DNA from 4 places in the Rhizobium sp. L9 genome. Region 2 is predicted to be linked to each of the others. Evidence: riboswitches for the same ligand, from Rfam matches in the RefSeq annotation. Region 2 holds a riboswitch; each other region holds the start of a gene.
What was found. A riboswitch is a leader RNA that binds a small molecule or an ion and turns the genes downstream of it on or off. The one in region 2 is predicted to bind cobalamin.

Region 1: it holds a riboswitch for cobalamin, as region 2 does, so the genes downstream of both, nrdH (glutaredoxin-like protein NrdH) here and CO660_RS03400 (CbtB domain-containing protein) in region 2, are expected to answer to the same signal.
Region 3: it holds a riboswitch for cobalamin, as region 2 does, so the genes downstream of both, bluB (5,6-dimethylbenzimidazole synthase) here and CO660_RS03400 (CbtB domain-containing protein) in region 2, are expected to answer to the same signal.
Region 4: it holds a riboswitch for cobalamin, as region 2 does, so the genes downstream of both, cobU (bifunctional adenosylcobinamide kinase/adenosylcobinamide-phosphate guanylyltransferase) here and CO660_RS03400 (CbtB domain-containing protein) in region 2, are expected to answer to the same signal.

Annotation. Positions count from the first base shown of each region.
Region 1 covers NZ_NWSZ01000048.1:18,214-22,971, reverse strand. Annotated here, with positions in the region: gene nrdE (class 1b ribonucleoside-diphosphate reductase subunit alpha) at 165-2,333, opposite strand; gene nrdI (class Ib ribonucleoside-diphosphate reductase assembly flavoprotein NrdI) at 2,312-2,713, opposite strand; gene nrdH (glutaredoxin-like protein NrdH) at 2,727-2,948, opposite strand; cobalamin riboswitch at 3,209-3,433, opposite strand; gene CO660_RS31030 (heavy metal translocating P-type ATPase) at 3,643-4,758, opposite strand, start outside.
Region 2 covers NZ_NWSZ01000003.1:317,417-322,174, reverse strand. Annotated here, with positions in the region: gene CO660_RS03425 (sensor histidine kinase) at 1-411, opposite strand, end outside; gene CO660_RS03420 (sulfite oxidase-like oxidoreductase) at 521-1,183, shown strand; gene CO660_RS03415 (hypothetical protein) at 1,168-1,737, opposite strand; gene CO660_RS03410 (CbtA family protein) at 1,791-2,525, opposite strand; gene CO660_RS03400 (CbtB domain-containing protein) at 2,640-2,849, opposite strand; cobalamin riboswitch at 2,875-3,024, opposite strand; gene CO660_RS03395 (histidine phosphatase family protein) at 3,081-3,629, shown strand; gene CO660_RS03390 (bifunctional diguanylate cyclase/phosphodiesterase) at 4,104-4,758, shown strand, end outside.
Region 3 covers NZ_NWSZ01000012.1:11,547-16,304, forward strand. Annotated here, with positions in the region: gene CO660_RS13835 (NAD+ synthase) at 1-876, shown strand, start outside; gene CO660_RS13840 (TolB family protein) at 1,010-1,837, shown strand; gene CO660_RS13845 (3-deoxy-7-phosphoheptulonate synthase) at 1,834-2,898, opposite strand; cobalamin riboswitch at 3,180-3,366, shown strand; gene bluB (5,6-dimethylbenzimidazole synthase) at 3,408-4,097, shown strand; gene CO660_RS13855 (DUF2865 domain-containing protein) at 4,101-4,758, opposite strand, start outside.
Region 4 covers NZ_NWSZ01000018.1:53,620-58,377, reverse strand. Annotated here, with positions in the region: gene CO660_RS18690 (chloride channel protein) at 1-1,320, opposite strand, end outside; cobalamin riboswitch at 1,547-1,941, shown strand; gene cobU (bifunctional adenosylcobinamide kinase/adenosylcobinamide-phosphate guanylyltransferase) at 2,243-2,752, shown strand; gene cobW (cobalamin biosynthesis protein CobW) at 2,759-3,814, shown strand; gene cobN (cobaltochelatase subunit CobN) at 3,818-4,758, shown strand, end outside.

The sequences.
Region 1 (4,758 bases), on a different contig from region 2:
TTGCCCCTCATCCGCCTGCCGGCACCTTCTCCCCGCTTGCGGGGCGAAGGGGGTATGCCGCACCCTTATCCGTCTTTATTGCCGGCTCGTCTGGCGAGTCCCCTCTCCCCGTCAGAACGGGGAGAGGGTTAGGGTGAGGGGCAGTGCTCACAAGCGAAATCAAATCACAACGTACACGACACACACCCCTGCACTTCCGTACCCGAAAGTGCCATCTGGCGAAGGCGGATGTAGTAGATCGTCTTGATGCCCTTCTTCCAGGCGTAAATCTGCGCCCTATTGATGTCGCGCGTCGTCGCCGTATCACGGAAGAACAGGGTCAGCGACAGGCCTTGGTCGACATGCTGGGTCGCTGCCGCATAGGTGTCGATGATCTTCTCCGGCCCGATCTCGTAGGCGTCCTGATAGTAGTCGAGATTGTCATTGGTCATGAACGGCGCCGGATAATAGACGCGGCCGATCTTTCCTTCCTTGCGGATCTCGATCTTCGAGACGATCGGATGGATCGAGGAAGTCGAGTGGTTGATATAGGAGATCGAGCCCGTCGGCGGCACCGCCTGCAGGTTCTGGTTATAGAGGCCTGAGGCCATCACCGCCTTTTTCAGCGCCACCCAGTCTTGCTGTGTCGGAATATGGATGCCCGATTTGTCGAACAACGCCTGCACCTTTTCGGTCGCCGGCTTCCATTCCTGCTCGGTATATTTGTCGAAATAGTCACCTGAAGCGTATTTCGAATTCTCGAACCCCTTGAAGCTCACACCACGCTCGACCGCCAGACGATTGGAGGCACGCAGCGCGTGATAGGTCACCGCATAGAAATAGATATTGGTGAAATCGACGCCTTCCTCAGAGCCATAGAAGATGCGTTCGCGGGCGAGGTATCCGTGCAGGTTCATCTGCCCGAGGCCGATCGCATGGCTCTCGTCATTGCCTTTCTCGATTGAAGGAACCGAGGAGATATTGCTCATATCGGACACCGCTGTCAGCGCCCGGATCGAGGTCTCGATCGTCTTGCCGAAGTCGGTCGAATCCATCGCCGCAGCAATGTTCAGGGAGCCGAGATTGCAGGAAATATCCCTGCCGAGATGCTTGTAGGAAAGGTCGTCATGATAGTCGCTCGCCTCGCTCACCTGCAGGATCTCCGAGCAGAGGTTGCTCATGGAGATGCGCCCGGCAATCGGGTTCGAGCGGTTCACCGTGTCCTCGAACATGATGTAAGGGTAGCCGCTTTCGAACTGGATTTCGGCGATGACCTGGAAGAATTCGCGCGCCTTGATCTTCTTCTTCGAGATGCGGGCGTCCGCCACCATTTCCCGGTACTTCTCCGTCACCGAAATCTCGGTGAAAGGCACGCCGTAGACCCGTTCCACGTCGTAGGGCGAGAACAGGTACATGTCCTCATTGTTCTTGGCGAGTTCGAAGGTGATGTCGGGCACGACAACGCCGAGCGACAGCGTCTTGATGCGGATTTTCTCATCGGCGTTTTCACGCTTGGTGTCGAGAAAGCGCATGATATCGGGATGATGGGCGTTCAGATAAACCGCACCCGCCCCCTGCCGCGCACCGAGCTGATTGGCATAGGAGAAGCTGTCTTCCAGGAGCTTCATGACGGGGATGATGCCGGAGGACTGGTTTTCGATCTGCTTGATCGGCGCGCCCGCCTCGCGGATATTGGACAGCGACAGGGCCACGCCGCCGCCGCGTTTCGACAACTGCAGCGCCGAATTGATCGACCGGCCGATCGATTCCATGTTGTCCTCGACGCGCAGCAGGAAACAGGAAACGAGTTCGCCGCGCTGCTTCTTGCCTGCATTGAGGAAGGTGGGCGTTGCCGGCTGGAAGCGGCCGGAAATGATCTCGTCGACTATGTCGCGAGCAAGGGCCTCATCGCCGCGCGCCAAAGCCAGCGCCACCATGCAGATGCGGTCTTCGTAGCGCTCGAGATAGCGCTTTTCGTCGAAGGTCTTCAGCGTATAGCTGGTGTAATATTTGAAAGCCCCGAGGAAGGTAGGAAACCGGAATTTCTTGGCATAGGCCTGATCGAACAGGTCGCGGACGAAATTGAAGGAATACTGGTCGAGAACCTCCTGCTCGTAATAGCCCTCCGCGACGAGGTAATCGAGCTTTTCCCGAAGATTGTGAAAGAACACGGTGTTCTGGTTCACATGCTGCAGGAAATATTGCTTGGCCGCCACGCGATCCTTGTCGAGCTGGATCTTTCCCTCGTCGTCGTAGAGGTTCAGCATCGCGTTCAGTGCATGATAGTCGAGTGTTTCGGCCGCTTTCAGCGGTTTTGCGCCCGCGTCCCGCGTCAGATTTGTTCCCGTGTCCAAAATCGTCCCATCCCGTCTTTGACGTTGGCGATATCATCGGCAGTTCCCAGGAGCTCGAACCTGTAGAGGTACGGCACCTGGCACTTCTTCGAGATGACATCGCCGGCGAGCCCATAGGTCTCGCCGAAATTGCTGTTGCCCGCAGCAATCACGCCGCGGATGTTGGAGCGGTTTTCCGCCTCGTTGAGGAAGCGGATCACCTGCTTGGGCACGGCCCCTTTACCGCCGTTTCCGCAATAGGTAGGCGAGATCAGCACATAGGGTTCGCGAATGTGGATGGCCTCAGCGCCGAGGGGAATGCGCGCCGCGCGCAATCCCAGCTTCTCGACGAAACGATGGGTGTTCCCGGATCGGCTGGAATAATAGACGATCAGCCCCACTCCTTTTCTCCGGTCAGGAGAGCGCGCTGATCATGTCGGGGCGGAAGCCCGCCCAATGCTGCTCGCCGGCAACGACGACCGGAACCTGCATGTAGCCCATGCCACGCACGCGATCGAGCGCTTCGGCATCCTCGGAAATATCGACGATCTCATAATCCACGCCCAGGCGATCGAGGGCGCGGTAAGTGGCCGTGCATTGGACACAGGCCGGCTTGCTGTAAACGGTAACGCTCATCATGTTCCTCGTGAAGTCAATGAATTCAGGACGCAGGACTGGGATCGGGCGCCATGCGGCGTCCGGGGAAATGCTTGATAGTGATCTGGCAAGGTTGGCGCTTTAAACGCCTGACTTGGTCCCTCGCAGGATGTGCGCGGGCGCCGGCCTTGATGCTCTCGACATGACTTCAAACCCCGAAGTGCTCATGCGGTCGTTCGGGGCAGCGCAACAGCGCGGATCATTCCGCTGCATGCACGCGACCTTCCGGACACCCCGCCCGTGGACGTTTCATTCAAGGCAGGTCTCCTGGCTCACGGGTCGAAGCACCTGCCCAGCCTTCCCGAGGCATCATGCCCCAGTGACCCGAAATCGGACAGTTGCTCTCCGCTCACAGTTGCGGGGGCAGCTCCGGCCTTGCCCCACCCTCATGGCGAGACGCACCGTATTCCCGTCTTAGCCCGCGATCCTCACGAATCGAAGGAACCTTGAACACTAGATATAGTACGCGAATCGAAATTCACGTCAACGGATGGTTTGTGCGTTGCGTTACGGCAGGTTTGAAATCACTGCGTTCCTGTGAAAAACATGGATAATGAAGTCTTAAACAAAACGAACTGTGGAGAAGGCCTGAACGACGAGAGCCGGCCTGTAGCCGGCTCTGCGGTTTTCGATTCCGGATCGGCCCTAATCGGCGCTCCGAAGAGGAAAGGATTTATTCCTCTACGCGGAGCAGCCTGAGCGCGTTGATCGTAACCAGCACGGTGGCTCCGGTATCGGCGAGAATCGCCGTCCAGAGCCCGGTGATCCCGATGATCGTGGTCACCAGGAAGACAGCCTTCAGCCCGAGTGCAATGGTGATATTCTCGAGGATATTGCGCATCGTCCGCTGCGAAAGCGCGATCATTCGCGCCACGTCGCCAACGCGCCCGTGCAGCACGGCGGCATCGGCCGTCTCCAGCGCCACATCGGTGCCGCCGCCCATGGCGATACCGATGTCGGCGGCGGCGAGCGCCGGCGCGTCGTTGATGCCGTCGCCGACCTTGGCGACTATGAAGCCCTTGCGCTTCAATTCGCCGACGACCCGCTGCTTGTCCTCGGGCATCATCTCGCCCCGCCAGTCGATGCCGAGCATGTCTGCGACCGCTGCCGCCGTCCGCTTGTTGTCGCCGGTCAGCATCATCGCCTTGACACCGGCCAATTTGAGCGCCGAGAGCCCGGCCGCGGCGTCCTCGCGCGGCTCGTCGCGCATGGCGATCAGGCCGGACGCAGCGCCATTGACGAGCAGCACCGACACGCTCTTGCCCTCATCATTGAGCCCTGCAATACGCGCCTCCTGTTCCGCGTTAAGTGCCGCCCGCTCGCGGGCGGCTGGCGGCGACAAGAGATCAACTGCCTCGCCGCCGATTTTGCCGGTGACACCCTTGCCCGGCAGCGCTTCCAGCTCGAAGGCGGGTGGCACGGGCACGCCGTCCGCCTTGGCGCGGTGGAGAATCGCCTGTGCCAGCGGATGGCTGGAGCCCTGCTCGAGCACCGCCGCGCGCGACAGGAGCTGCGCCTCACCCAATCCAAAGGAAAGGATGTCGGTCACCCGAGGCTTGCCTTCCGTCAGCGTGCCCGTCTTGTCGAAGGCGACCATCGTCACCTTGCCGAGCGTCTCCAGGACCGCACCGCCCTTCATCAGCAGCCCGCGCCTCGCGCCCGCCGACAGCGAAGCCGCGATCGCCGCCGGCGTCGAGATGACGAGGGCGCAAGGGCAGCCGATCAGCAGGATGGCAAGACCCTTGTAGATCCACTCACTCCACGCGCCGCCGAAGAACGGCGGCGGAAC
Region 2 (4,758 bases):
CCCCGGTCCATCGTAATTGCTCGCCGCGATCGTCTCCCCGTCCGGCTTCACCACATAGATGTCGGAGGATTTTAAAAGCCCGTTGATCTCCTTGAGATAGAGATTGGCCGCATCACGCAGCGCCATATCGTTGGGCGCGCTCACCAGTTCCTTGATATCGTCGTGATCGGCGATCAGCGCCGGCAGCGCCTCGTAGCGGTTGAGGTGGCCGCTGAGCGCCGAGACGGCGAGGCGCAGCGCCGTTCCCGCCTGAGCGGAAGCCTCCTGCATATAGGCGCGCGTCGCAATCGCGCTTCCATAGGTGAAGAAGGCGAAGATGACGAGCGGCACCAGCAGCAGCGCCGCGATGGCACGATATTTCGAAGACAGATCCGGCTCCTCCCTTTCTGCCTTCACTCCCCAGCAAGGCATGCCCGACGGCTCAGTTTAATGAGGCAAGCGAGGATTTCCAAGGGCTCACCGGAACTTGACACTCGGCAGGGACGGATGTCCTATTGCTGCACCGCAAGGAAACCCATTCATGAGCGACGACCAGACGCCCGCCGACAGCAAACTCACCAACTCCAAGCGCCGCTGGGCGTCAGAGGGCAAGTTCCTGACCGGGCGCATCAGCAGGCCCGAGACCGAGCGCCTGCCGCCCGGCCAGCACCTCGTCAAGAATTGGCCGGTGCTCGATCTCGGCCAGCAGCCGGTCATTTCAACCGAGAGCTGGCGGCTTGAAGTGCGTGGTTTGGTCGAAACGCCTCTCACCCTCACCTGGGCCGATTTCCAGGCGATGGAGCAGAGCACTGGGGTGAGCGACATTCACTGCGTCACCACTTGGTCGCGTTATGACAACAACTGGAAAGGCGTTTCGACGCGGGATCTGCTCGATCGCGCCATGCCGAAACCGGAAGCAGCCTACGTGATGCTGACGAGCTATGACGGCTACACCACCAATCTGCCGCTCGCCGATTTCGCCGCCGAGGATGCGATCCTGGCGACCTCCTGGGACGGCCTGCCGCTGACACCGGAGCACGGCGGCCCAATGCGCCTCGTCGCGCCGCATCTTTATTTCTGGAAAAGCGCCAAATGGCTGCGCCGCATCGAGTTGCTCGCCGCCGACGAGGCAGGCTTCTGGGAAAAGAACGGCTACCATATGTATGGCGATCCGTGGCGCGAGCAGCGCTATTCCGACGACTGAGCCTTCGGCCGCAGGAAGCGGCGAAGCGTCAGGATGGCAAGCCCCAACATGGCGGCCAACCCCGTCAGGGACGCCATGCTGGCAGGATGAAGCGGCACCTTGCTCCAACTCGGCTTGATGATATTGGCGGTATTGAATGCCTCGCCGCTGAACTGGCAGGTAATGAAGGCAAGCCCGCGACCCGCCATCTCGGCGTCGATGGCCGATATGATTTCGCCCGCCGCGGTTGCCTCCCGCGGCATCTCACGCATCGCCAGCAGCACGGCTTTCGTCGCCGCGAGATAGGCATGGGCGCATTGGTTGAACGGGCTCTCCTCGTCCGTCACGCTGCCGGGCATCCGACCCCAGAGGCAATAGGAATACTGGATTTCGGCGTAGTTCAGGACACGCCGGAACGATTCGTTCGTATCGGCCGCCCGTGACGCCAGCATGCTGATGCTGCTGCGATACTCCGAAATGATCGCCATCTCGCCGTGGGAAATTGCCGGAATATCGAGCCCGGTATCGGAGCCGCCAGAGCTGCTCCCATGGCCGAAAGCATTTCCGATAAACATTGGCAACAGGCTCGCGATGAGACCGAGAAAAGCAAACCTGCCAATATGCTGCATCACCGGAACGCCGGCCGCAGTCCACTCTTGGCGGCAAGACCCCTTTCTGCCAGCGCTCCGAAAACCAGACCGAGCGTTGCCCAAAGGATCGCATGCATGCCGAGCGAGGTGGTGCGGAACCGCCAGAGTACCATCGCCGAGAAATTCTCGGGCACCTCGTTGATCGGCGGCAACAGATAAAGCACGAAGCCGATGAAGACGAGATAGGCGATGCCGGCGATGATCGCGCCGTTCCAGAGACCGAAGCGCTCGCCAAGGCGGCGCGACAGCGCGACCGCGGCAACCAGCGAGGCGAGCGAAACGACAATCATCAGGAAGAACAGCTCGGTCCTGACGCCGATCGTTTCGGGATTGCCGACCGCCGGGGGGTTGGCCGGATATTTGATTCCGGGAACAAACACCACTGCCACGAAGGCGGCAATGGCGATAACGGCCGAGGTGCCGCGCGCCGAGAGGCTGCTGAAGCGGCCATGTACGAAGGCGAAGGCGAGCGAAAAGAGCCCGCCGACGGCGATACTGTAGGCCATGACGCCGGTGAAAAGGCCGAGACCAGCCTGCGTGGCCCGGCTGACGATTTCAGGTTCGGCAGCTTCGCCCGCCGCCTGGGCGCTCGCCTCCTCGAAGGCGATTGCCGCATCGACCAGCGGCTCGCCGAAGATATGGGCGAAAGCGAAAACGAGGATACCAGCAATCAGGCCCGCGAGCATGCCGCGAAGCAGAAGCTTTCCAACCATGTCAATATTCCCCCTAAGCATGTCGCGCAAAAGTGTGCAGCGGTTTTGCGATAACGACATGCGTAAACAAAGACCTAAAGCGCGAAAAGCGAATCTGAAAGATCGCGATGCGCTTTAGTGGCAGGGAAAGCCGAGCAGATGGCGGCCGTCATGCACGAATTCGTGCACATACATGCCGTTGAACAGCGCCATCGCGCCTTCCTCGGTGCCGACGAAATAAAGAACGATGAGCATCAGCAGGCCGCCGAAAACCGCCCAGGGCAGGATTTCCCCTACAGGGATTGGCGCCGGTGCCGCAACGGGCGCGAAAGTGGTGTCAGACATGTATCCCTCCGGAATGACGCGTTCAGTCGAAAGAGTGTTGTGCGGCAGGGTCTGACTTCCAGCGTAAAGAACTTCGAAACGCTGGTCACAGTGGCGCGACCGCGCCGGATTTCCACCGGCTTCCAAACCCGCAACAGCACGGTTATATCTGGACGCCGAAGAGACTGTCAACGAAACTTCGAGACGCCGGCGAAGGGTCGTCCCCACCATATTGCGAAGATCGGAACAACCGTGAATACCCGCCTCACCTGGATCTGTCACGGCGCCACGGCGGCGAGCCGCAAGGCCCTGTTCCCGCTGGATGAGCCGCTGGAAGACAAGGCCGCTGAAGAAGCCGGCCGGATGACCGCCCTGCCTCGCGCCGACCGGATCGTCACGAGCCCGGCTTTGCGTGCCCGCCAGACCGCTACAGCCCTCGGTCTCGACGCTCAAATAGAACAGCGGCTTGCCGACTGCGACAATGGCCGCTGGGCCGGCAGGCCGATTGCGGCAATCGGCACCGAAGAGCCGGAGAACCTCATGGCTTGGATGAGCGATCCGGAAGCCGCCCCACATGGCGGCGACAGTTTTCTCGGTCTGCGGACGCGCGTCGCCGGCTGGATGGATGAACAATCCACGCTCGGCGGTCATGTGATAGCCGTCACCCACGCATCGATTATAAGAACAGCGATTGCGCATGTGCTTCAGGCTCCCCTCCCCTCGTTCTGGCTCGTCGATGTCGAGCCGCTGGTGGTCGTTCGGATGACCAGCAATGGACAGCGCTGGTCGCTGCGCCTCTAGAGAATTAGACATCCCTCATACTATCCAGCCTTACGCAAGCAAATCGCGTCATCTCTATTGAACCGGGTCTGACCGGGACTACTTCCTTGTCCCAAGGAGACGGAAGCTATGGCATATGATTGGAGTGGGGAGCGTACGCGGCGCCTGCGCTTGATGAGGGTCGTGACGCTCACCTTAGTTATGGTCGGTCTGGTCGTCAGCGTTCCGCTGCTGATCGTCACCGCCTGAAGAGCGAGACAGGGCGAGCGATGCGACAGCACGCTCGCCCTCGTTCTTTCGTGGGGCTCCCCTCGTCTTGAATCCGGACATCCTCTAATCTTCCAAGCAGCACCAGCGAAACGCCGTAGCGCAGCCGAGGTCCGGACAGCACCGCAACGGACGGGCTGCCACCTCCAACAATTCGCCTTATGGTTTCAACGAACATTTCAGATTTTCGTGATAGTCCGGCAGAGGGTGGAGATGGAGAATGCGATAATGCCTGCGTTTTTTCGAAGCAGGGCCGGAAGGCAATGCGTGTCGGTTGTGGTTTTCGGAGTAACCCTCTGGATCCTCGGCACGGTGCTGCACTTCGACGACCGCCTCGTCTCCTTCATGACCAGTTTCGGCGAGTACGGGGCGGATAAGCTCGTTCTGGCTCTCGGCATCGCTGGCGCGATGAGCTTCATCTATTCGGTGCTGCGCATCGCCGACCTGCGCAAGGAAATGGAGCTGCGCGCCACCGAACAGGCTAAGGCCGATTGGACGGCAACCCACGACCATCTGACCAAGCTGCCGAACCGCTACGCCTTCGAGCGCAAAATCCTCTCACGGCCGGTCAGAAGCGGCGAGGCCGAGATCGAGGAATGGGACGACAACGTCACGATCTTCTCCGTCGACCTCGACGGCTTCAAAAAAGTCAACGATCTCGTCGGCCACAAGGGCGGCGACGTGTTGCTGGTCGAAGTTGCCAGACGCATCTGCGCGCTTGGCAACGCGGATTGCGTTTACCGCTTCGGCGGTGACGAATTCATCATCGTCGCCTTTTCCCTGACGGCAGAGCGCGAGGAGCGTTTCGCCAAGTTGCTGATCCAGGCCGTCACCCGGCCGATCCATATCGATGGCTTTGCCGTCGAAGTCGGCGCCAGCGTCG
Region 3 (4,758 bases), on a different contig from region 2:
CCCGAGGGCGAGGAGGCCGATTATCGCGCCTGCCTGCTCGGCTTCCGCGACTACGTCAACAAAAATGGTTTCAAAACCGTCGTTCTCGGCCTTTCCGGCGGCATCGATTCGGCGATCTGCACAGCGATCGCGGTCGATGCTCTCGGAGAGGAGCGGGTGCGAACGGTGATGCTGCCCTATCGTTACACCTCGGAAGATTCACTGAAGGATGCAGCCGACTGTGCCAAGGCGCTCGGCTGCCGCTATGACATCGTACCGATCGAGCAGCCAGTAACCGGCTTCAGCAGCGCGCTGTCCAACCTCTTCGAGGGAACGGAGAGCGGAATCACCGAGGAGAATTTGCAGAGCCGCGCGCGCGGCGTCATCCTCATGGCGATCTCCAACAAGTTCGGCTCGATGGTGGTGACGACGGGCAACAAGTCGGAAATGTCGGTCGGCTACGCCACGCTGTATGGCGACATGAACGGCGGCTTCAATCCGATCAAGGACCTCTACAAGATGCAGGTCTATGCGCTGGCGCGCTGGCGCAACGAGAATGTGCCGCCGACTGCGCTCGGGCCGTCGGGCGAGGTGATCCCGCAGAATATCATCGACAAGGCACCCTCGGCCGAGCTTCGCCCGGACCAGAAGGACCAGGATTCGCTGCCGCCCTATCCCGTCCTCGACGATATTCTCGAGTGCCTGGTGGAGAAGGAAATGGCGGTCGAGGAGATCGTCGCGCGCGGCCATGACGTCGCCACCGTCCACCGCGTCGAGCACCTGCTTTATCTTGCCGAATACAAGCGCCGGCAATCGGCGCCGGGCGTGAAGATCACCAAGAAGAATTTCGGGCGCGACCGGCGCTATCCGATCACCAACCGGTTCCGGGATCGCTAGCGCAATCGGGATCGCTAGCGCAATCGGGATCGCTAGCGCAATCGGGATTGCTGACGCGATCGGGATCGCTGACGCAATCGAGATCGCTGACGCAGCTCGATCGCTGACGCAATCGACACATCAGGGAGGCAACATGCGCAGCTCGGTCGAGATCTACAATGTCAGGACGGGCAGGGCTCGCGAGGTCTGGCAGACGGACAGGCTGGTGGAAGCGCCGAATTTCTCGCCCGATGGCTCCTATCTCCTGCTGAACGGCAACGGGCTGCTCTTCCGGCTGCCGCTCGATGGCGGCGAGGTGGTGAAGGTCGATACGGGCTTTGCCGTCAATTGCAACAATGATCACGGCATTTCGCCTGATGGCACTGAGATCGTCATCTCGGACAAGACGGAGTTCGGCAAGTCGACGATCTACATCCTGCCGGTCGAAGGCGGCACGCCGCGGCTCATCACGCAAAACCAGCCGTCCTATTGGCATGGCTGGTCACCGGATGGCCGCCAGCTCGCCTATTGCGGCATTCGCGACGATCTTTTCGATATTTATACGATCTCAGTCGACGGCGGCGTCGAGACGCGGCTGACGTATGGCGAAGGCCGCAACGACGGGCCGGATTATTCCGCCGACGGCCAATGGGTCTATTTCAATTCCAGCCGCACCGGGCTGATGCAGATCTGGCGCATCCATCCGGATGGCACAGGCCTCGAACAGGTGACGTCGGACAATCACGGGAACTGGTTTCCCCATCCATCGCCCAAAAACGACAAGGTGCTGATCCTGTCCTACGATCCTTCGGTCTTTGACCATCCGCGCGATCTCGACGTGCGGTTGCGGCTGATGGATATGGACGGCGGCAACCTGAAGACGCTGTTCGAGCTTTTCGGCGGGCAGGGCACGATCAACGTGCCCTGCTGGTCACCTGATGGTGACGAGTTTGCCTATGTCAGGTATTTTCCGGCGGCTTAAGCCGCTGCCGCTCGGCGCCGCCTGCGAGCGGCGTCCGCCAGATCTTCCAGCACACTCACCGACATATCCCAGTCAATGCAGCCATCGGTGATGGACTGGCCGTAGACGAGCGGCTTGCCGGGAACGAGATCCTGGCGGCCGGCAACGAGGTTGCTTTCGATCATCATGCCCTTGATGTGGTGATTGCCCGCGGAGATCTGTCCGGCGACGTCCTTGACAACCCGTGGCTGGTTCATCGGATCTTTGCTGCTGTTGGCATGGCTGGCGTCGATGAGGATGCGCGGGGTGACCCCGAGTTTCAGGCATTCCGCTGTGACGGCTCCGACATCGGCCGCCTCATAATTCGGCCGCTTGCCGCCGCGCAGAATGATGTGGCAGTCCTCATTGCCCTTTGTCGAGGCGATTGCCGCCTGTCCGTCCTTGGTGACGGCCGGGAAGTGATGCGGTTGTGAAGCGGCCAGGATCGCGTCGATCGCGACGCGAGCCCCGCCGTCGGTGCCGTTCTTGAAGCCGATCGGGCAGGAGAGGCCGGAGGCGAGCTGGCGATGGATCTGGCTCTCGGTCGTGCGGGCGCCGATCGCACCCCAGCTGACGAGGTCGGCAATGTATTGCGGTGTGATCGTCTCGAGGAATTCGACCCCGGCGGGAAGGCCCATCGCGTTGATGTCGAGCAGCAGCCTTCTGGCAATTCTCAGCCCTTCCTCGATACGGTAGCTGCCGTCGAGATGCGGGTCGTTCATCAAGCCCTTCCAGCCGACTGTGGTGCGCGGCTTTTCGAAATAGACGCGCATGACGATTTCCAGATCACTGGAGAAGCGCTGTCGCTGCTCGGCCAGCCGCGCGGCATACTCGCGTGCAGCAACCGGATCGTGGATGGAGCAGGGGCCGATGACGACGATCAGGCGGTCGTCTTCACCCTCGAGAATCTTATGGACCGCGTGGCGGTTGCTGGTCACCGTCTCGCTGACGGCGGCGGTTCGGGGGATTTCCGCGATGACATCGGCGGGTCTGGTCAGCGGGGTGATCTCGAGAATACGCAGATCATCGATGGTGTCGGGCACGGCATGGCTCCTGTTTGGTCATACCGTGCGGAACAGAAAAGCCGCCAGGTAGACTAGCGGCTGTTCGGGTTGTCGTCGCGTTGAATTCAGTTACGCACAGACCCGCATCCGCTGGAAGCAGCGGTACGAATAAAATCGCGAGGAGGCGTAGGCTGAAGTCGTCGACATTCCGCGTATGTAGCGTCGCGGCCGCTCATTGTCACGCAAAATTTGCGAGGCGAAATCACGGGTTCGCCTCTTTAAGGCTGACGTGCCGACGCTTGCCTCCGTTCCGATTTCCTGAAATAGATGCGCCGTCAGGTGCCCGCCCTCGAGGCGGGAGAATCGGGAATCCGGTGCAAGGCCGGAACGTGCCCAACGCTGTAAGGCCGACGTCTGCCGCTTCATCACGCCACTGGCTTTGCCGGGAAGGCTGCGGCAGATGGATGAAGCCGAGTCAGAAGACCGGCCTGGCGAGATAGACCCAACCCGCGCGGACGGCGGGCGGTTGCGTTGTTGGGGATTTGACGATGCGACCCTCTTATGCGGATGCCCTTTCGGCGGCATCCGGTTTTTCCATGGCCGAACGTGAAGCCGTCTATCACGCAATCATGACGCGGCGTGACGTGCGCAGCCAGTTCCTGCCCGATCCCTTGCCCGACGATGTCGTGGCGCGGCTCCTGACCGCCGCCCATCATGCGCCGTCGGTCGGCTTCATGCAGCCATGGAATTTCATTCTCGTGAAAAGTGCAACCGTCCGCACCCGCGTGCGCAACGCCTTTGCCGTGGCCAACGAAGAGGCAGCTTCGATGTTCGAAGGCGAGCGGCGGCAGGCCTATCGATCCCTCAAGCTCGAAGGCATCGTGGAGGCGCCGCTCGGCATATGCGTAACCTGCGATCCCACCCGCGGCGGCAGCGTGGTGCTGGGACGGACGCACAATCCGAGGATGGATTCCTATTCGACCGTTTGCGCCATTCAGAATCTCTGGCTCGCGGCCCGCGCCGAAGGGGTCGGCATCGGCTGGGTCAGCATCTTTCATGAAGGCGACCTGAAAACAATTCTCGGCATACCGGAGCATATCGAGGTGGTCGCCTGGCTCTGCGCCGGCTTTGTCGACCGTCTTTATGACGAACCGGAACTTTCGGTCAAAGGTTGGCGGCAGCGGCTGCCGCTCGAGGAACTCGTTTTCCACGACGGATGGGGACGCAACGACCCGTAGCAATTACTGCTGCTGTGGTTGCGGACCCGGCGTCGCCGGATTGGCAAGGTCGATCGAGCCCTGGTCGCCGGCAAGGAATTGCGGGCCGACCTGACGAACCTTGTTCTGCGTGGGGTCGTAGGGACGTTCGGCAACGGATGGCTGCGGCGGGGCTGATGCTGCCGCAGTATCTTTCGTCGGCGGTTTAGTGCGGACCGTCGTGATCGAGCCCTGCTGCGGCGGTTCGCTCAGGGCCTGCTTGCCGCGCATCTCCTCGTAATAGGCGGTGAGATTGCAGGCGCAGGAATTTTTCTCGCCAGGCGCGCGGTTCTTGTAGACAAAAGCGTTCTTCATGGCGCTATAGGGCGCGCCCGTTGCGACCGAGATCATGTTCGAGGAGTCGGTGCTGGTCACGTCGCGATAGAAGAGCTCGGTTTCAATGCCGGGGCACATCTTGGCGCAGGTCTGGGCATCGCGGCCGAAATCCACCGAGGTGGTATTTGAGCTGATCGGGAAGAAGCCACCGTCGCAGCTGCGCACGCAGATGGTGCTGATCGGTGAAAACATTTCGGCCCTCGGCAGGCCGTAACGCAGATCGGTCTCTTCACCGCCGCCGAGCGGAATGAAGGTATCGGTGCGCATCGCCTGTTCCTCGACACTCGGGGCGGGGTCGTCTGCGCTA
Region 4 (4,758 bases), on a different contig from region 2:
GAAACGCCATGTGGCGAAGGAGTAGCCGAAGGTCGAGCGCACGACGAGCGAGGAGGTGATGACGGCCGCAAGAACAAGTGCCGTGATCGGGAAATCGCCGGTGATTTCGAGCGCCAGAAAGGTCATCGTCAGCGGCCCGCCAATGACGGCGACCGCCAGGGAACTCATCCCGACCACAGCATAAATGACCGGCGTTAATGTCGCATCAGCAAAATAGGGGCCGCAATAAGCAAAGAGCTTGCCCAGCAGGGCGCCCATGAACAGCGAGGCGAAGAACAGACCACCCCTGAAGCCAGAACCGATCGAGATTGCCGAAGCCAGCGATTTCAGGAGAAAGAGACCGATCAGCGCCGGGATCGCCACGTCGCGGGACAAGTTGAGATGCAGCGCCCCGTGGCCGGCCGAAAGCACCTGCGGCGAGATCATCGCGAGAAGCCCGACGATGATGCCGCCGAGCGCCGGCCGAAAGGGCGGAGCGATCGAGCTTTTGCGCGCCACCTCCTCGATGAAGGCCACGCCCTGCATGAGGAGAATGCCAACGCCGGCGCAGAAGACGCCGAGCAGCAGCGCCGGGATATAATCGGCCGGCACGACCGAGCCGAAGCTGCCGATATCGATGGTGAAATCGCCCTCGGCAAGCAACCTTGCGATGAGGGTCGAAACGAGGGCGGAGACCACTACCGGGGTTAGCGATACGATGGTGTAGGTGCCGATGATCAGCTCGAAGGCGTAGAAGGCGCCCGTCAGCGGCGCGTTGAAGGCGGCGGCAATGGCGCCGGCCGCGCCGCAACCGACGAGGATGCGCAGGTCCGAGCGGCGCAGCTGCAGCTTCAGGCCGAATTTGGAGGCAATGCCGGCGGCGAGCTGGGTATAGCCGGCCTCCAGGCCGACGGAGGCGCCGAAGCCGTTGGAGATCAGGTTCTGTACGGCAACGATGATGCTATCGGTCAGGGAGAGGCGGCCGCCATGCAGAGCATTCGCCTCGATCGGGTCGACCATGGGTTTCTTGCGCCGTTTGGCGAGCACCAGGAACAGCAGGCCGAGCAGGGCGCCGCCGATGACGGGGGCGGTGAGCAGCAGCATCTTGTCATGGATTACCGACGCGCTCAGCCTTTCGCTGTCGGCGATGCCGAAAACAAGCTGGTGCAGCTGGTTGGAGACATAGCTCATGCCGGTCACGGCAAGCCCCGAGGCGATGCCGACGATGGCACCGGCCAGCGAGAGGCCGACTTCGCTGCGGCGCGTCAGGGCGCGCAGTCGCCCCGGATCGAAGAAAACACGCAGCGCGCGCAGGCGGCGCCGATCCAATTTCATAAGCATGGCTAGACAACTAGGCGAGGAGAGGCCGGGTCAAGGGCGGAGGTGCAGTCGCCTTGCAACGCAATTGCGGCGAAAGGCCGACGGACACGTCGAATATTCATGACGTAAGCCGCTGATAAAAGACGATATTTCCGGTAGGGTCAGTGGTCTTGGCCGGCCTTTCGCGCAGTCCAGCGGGAAGGTGGTGGCGAAGGTCGGTTGACTTCACCCGCCAGCTTGCCTAACCATCTGAGGAATAACGGATGGTTCCGGATCGGCATTTCGCCTTCCGGATGAAAAGGGAATGTGACGGGGCGGACCCACATCGGGCGCCTTCATCGCAGCCGACCCCGCGACTGTAGAGCGGTCAGGGTCTTCCATCCGGCATCGAACCTTCCGGCCTAACCGCAATCGTGCAGGCGGGCGGGATGGGCGACATGCCGGAAAAGCCACTGGAAATGCATGGTGATCAACCGGGGTCGGACGCCTCTATCTCTACGAATCGTCCACCTTTTCACCGAGGCAGCCGGGAAGGCGAGGCAGATCCGCTGGCACGATCAGGGGCGACCGGGCTTCCGGTTCGCCCCCGATCGCCGCCGATAACCGCGAGCCAGGAGACCTGCCTTCCGTGCCGGGCGAACAGCCCAAACCTGGGCAAGAGACCCGCTGCCAGCACGGAGGTTGTTTTGGCTGAAAGAACGAATTCAACGCCGCCTCTGGTGGTGCGTATGAGAGGTGCCGGTTCGTCGCCTTCAGGTTATGTCTGCGTATTACGCGCCTTCCTTTCCTCCCTCATTCCTGTGCTTGTCACAGGAACCCGGCCACGGCGCGTCCGCGCCGTGATTAATTATGCTTTCTCAAGCAAAGTTTTGGCTACCGTGGCTCATAGAGTTAAAACTAGAACAAGCTGCAGCGGCACGCCTCCTCAGAGGAATATTCGGGCATGACCACCACGCTCATCCTCGGCGGGGCACGCTCCGGCAAATCCCGTTTCGCCGAAAATCTCGTTAGGGCAAGCGGCCTCGAGCGCCACTATCTCGCCACCGGCCGTGCCTGGGACGAGGAGATGCAGACGCGTATTGCCCAGCACAGGACCGATCGCGGCCCTTCCTGGATGACGCATGAGGAGCCGCTCGATCTTTTCGGCGTGCTTGCCGCCATCGATGGCGAGGGACGCATTGTGCTTGTCGATTGCCTGACGCTCTGGGTGACCAACCTGATGATGGCGGAGCGCGAGATGGCTGTGGAATTTGCCGCGCTCGCCGATTTCCTCCCCGGCGCCAAGGCGCAACTCGTCTTCGTTTCCAACGAGGTTGGTCTCGGGATCGTGCCTGACAATCGCATGGCGCGCGATTTTCGCGATCATGCCGGACGGCTGCACCAAATAATCGCGGCGAAGGCCGACGAGGTCTATTTCATCGCGGCCGGTCTGCCGCTGAAAATGAAGGGTTGAAGTTCCATGAACCAGCAGAAAATCCCCGCAACCGTCATCACCGGCTTCCTCGGCGCCGGCAAGACGACGATGATCCGCAACCTGCTCACCAATGCCGGCGGCAAAAAGATTGCGCTTATCATCAACGAGTTCGGCGATCTCGGTGTCGATGGCGAGGTCCTGAAGGGCTGCGGCGCGGAGAATTGCAGCGAGGACGACATTATCGAGCTCACCAATGGCTGCATCTGCTGCACCGTCGCCGACGATTTCATTCCAACGATGACGAAGCTCCTGGAGCGCGAACAGCGGCCCGACCATATCGTCATCGAAACCTCCGGCCTCGCCCTGCCGCAGCCGCTGGTCGCCGCCTTCAAGTGGCCCGATATTCGCACCCAGGTGACCGTCGACGGCGTCATTACGGTCGTCGACAGTGCGGCCGTTGCCGCCGGCCGTTTCGCCGACGACCATGATGCAGTCGAGGCGGCGCGCAGCGAGGACGACTCGCTCGATCATGAGAGCCCGATCGAGGAGCTGTTCGAAGACCAGCTCACATGCGCCGATCTCATCGTGCTCAACAAGACCGACCTGATCGATGGCGATGGCCTTGACCGCGTGAAGAGCGAAGTCGCCTCCCGCATTGCCCGCAAGCCGGTCATGATCGAAGCCAGGAATGGCGAGGTGCCGGCAGGCGTGCTGCTCGGCCTCGGCATCGGCACGGAAGACGATATCGCCAACCGCAAGTCCCATCACGAGCTGGAGCACGAGGAGGGGGCGCCACACGACCACGACGAATTCGAAAGCTTCGTTGTCGAACTCGGCGCTGTTTCCGATCCGACGGGCTTTGTCGAGAAGCTGAAGGGCATCATCGCCGAGCATGATGTGCTGCGCCTCAAAGGCTTCATCGACGTCTTGGGCAAGCCCATGCGCCTGCAACTGCAGGCCGTCGGCAGCCGCATCGACCAGTATTTCGACCGCGCCTGGGCAGCGGGCGAGGCGCGCCGCACGCGCCTCGTCGTCATCGGCTTGCATGAAATGAACGAGGACGCGGTACGCAAGGCGATCGAAGCGCTCGTTCAAGGATAATCGATGCATCTGCTTCTTGCCCAGAAGGGAACGATCAGCGACGGCGAGGAGGCGATCGACCTCGGCCAGTCGCCCGGCGATATCCTGTTTCTTTCGGCTGCCGACACCGAACTCGCCGCGATTGCTGCCGCCTATCACGAGTGTGAAGGGATGCCGCATTCGCTGAGGCTCGCGAATCTGATGAGCCTCAAGCATCCAATGTCGGTCGATACCTATGTCGAGCGAACGGCCCGGCACGCCAAGTTGATCGTCGTGCGTGCGCTCGGCGGCGCCAGCTATTTCCATTATGCGCTGGAGGCGCTGCACGCCGTTGCTGCCCGCAATGGCGTGAAAATTGCGGTATTGCCTGGCGATGCCAAGCCGGATGCCGGGCTGGTTCCTTTCTCCAATGTTGACCTCGACGATCTCAACGGGCTGTGGGCCTACCTGATCGAAGGCGGCGACACCAATGCGCGGGATTTTCTCGCCTATGCTTCGGCGATGCTGTCAGGGGCGGAGAAGCCGGCGCCGGCAGTGCCGCTGATGAAGGCGGGCATCTGGTGGCCGGGGCGAGGGGCGATCGGGGTCGAGGAGTGGCGGCGGGTCGTCGGTTCGCATGTCGCGCCAACGTCGTCCGTCAAGCGTGGGACACCAAGCTCGACAGAAGAGGTGGAATTCGAACCCACGTCCCCCATCGTCGCCATCAGCTTCTACCGTGCCCTGGTCCAGAGCGGCGAGACCGGGCCGGTCGAGGCGCTGATCGAGGCCCTGGCCGCGCTTGGCCTGCGGCCGCTGCCGGTCTTTGCCTACAGCCTAAAGGATCCCGTTTCGACAGGCGTTCTCGAGAGCGTGTTTTCGGCGTTGAAACCGGATGTCGTCATCAACACAACGGGCTTTGCGGTCTCCGCACCGGGCGCGGACCGGCAACCGACGGTGCTGGAGGCGGATGGCGCCATCGTGCTGCA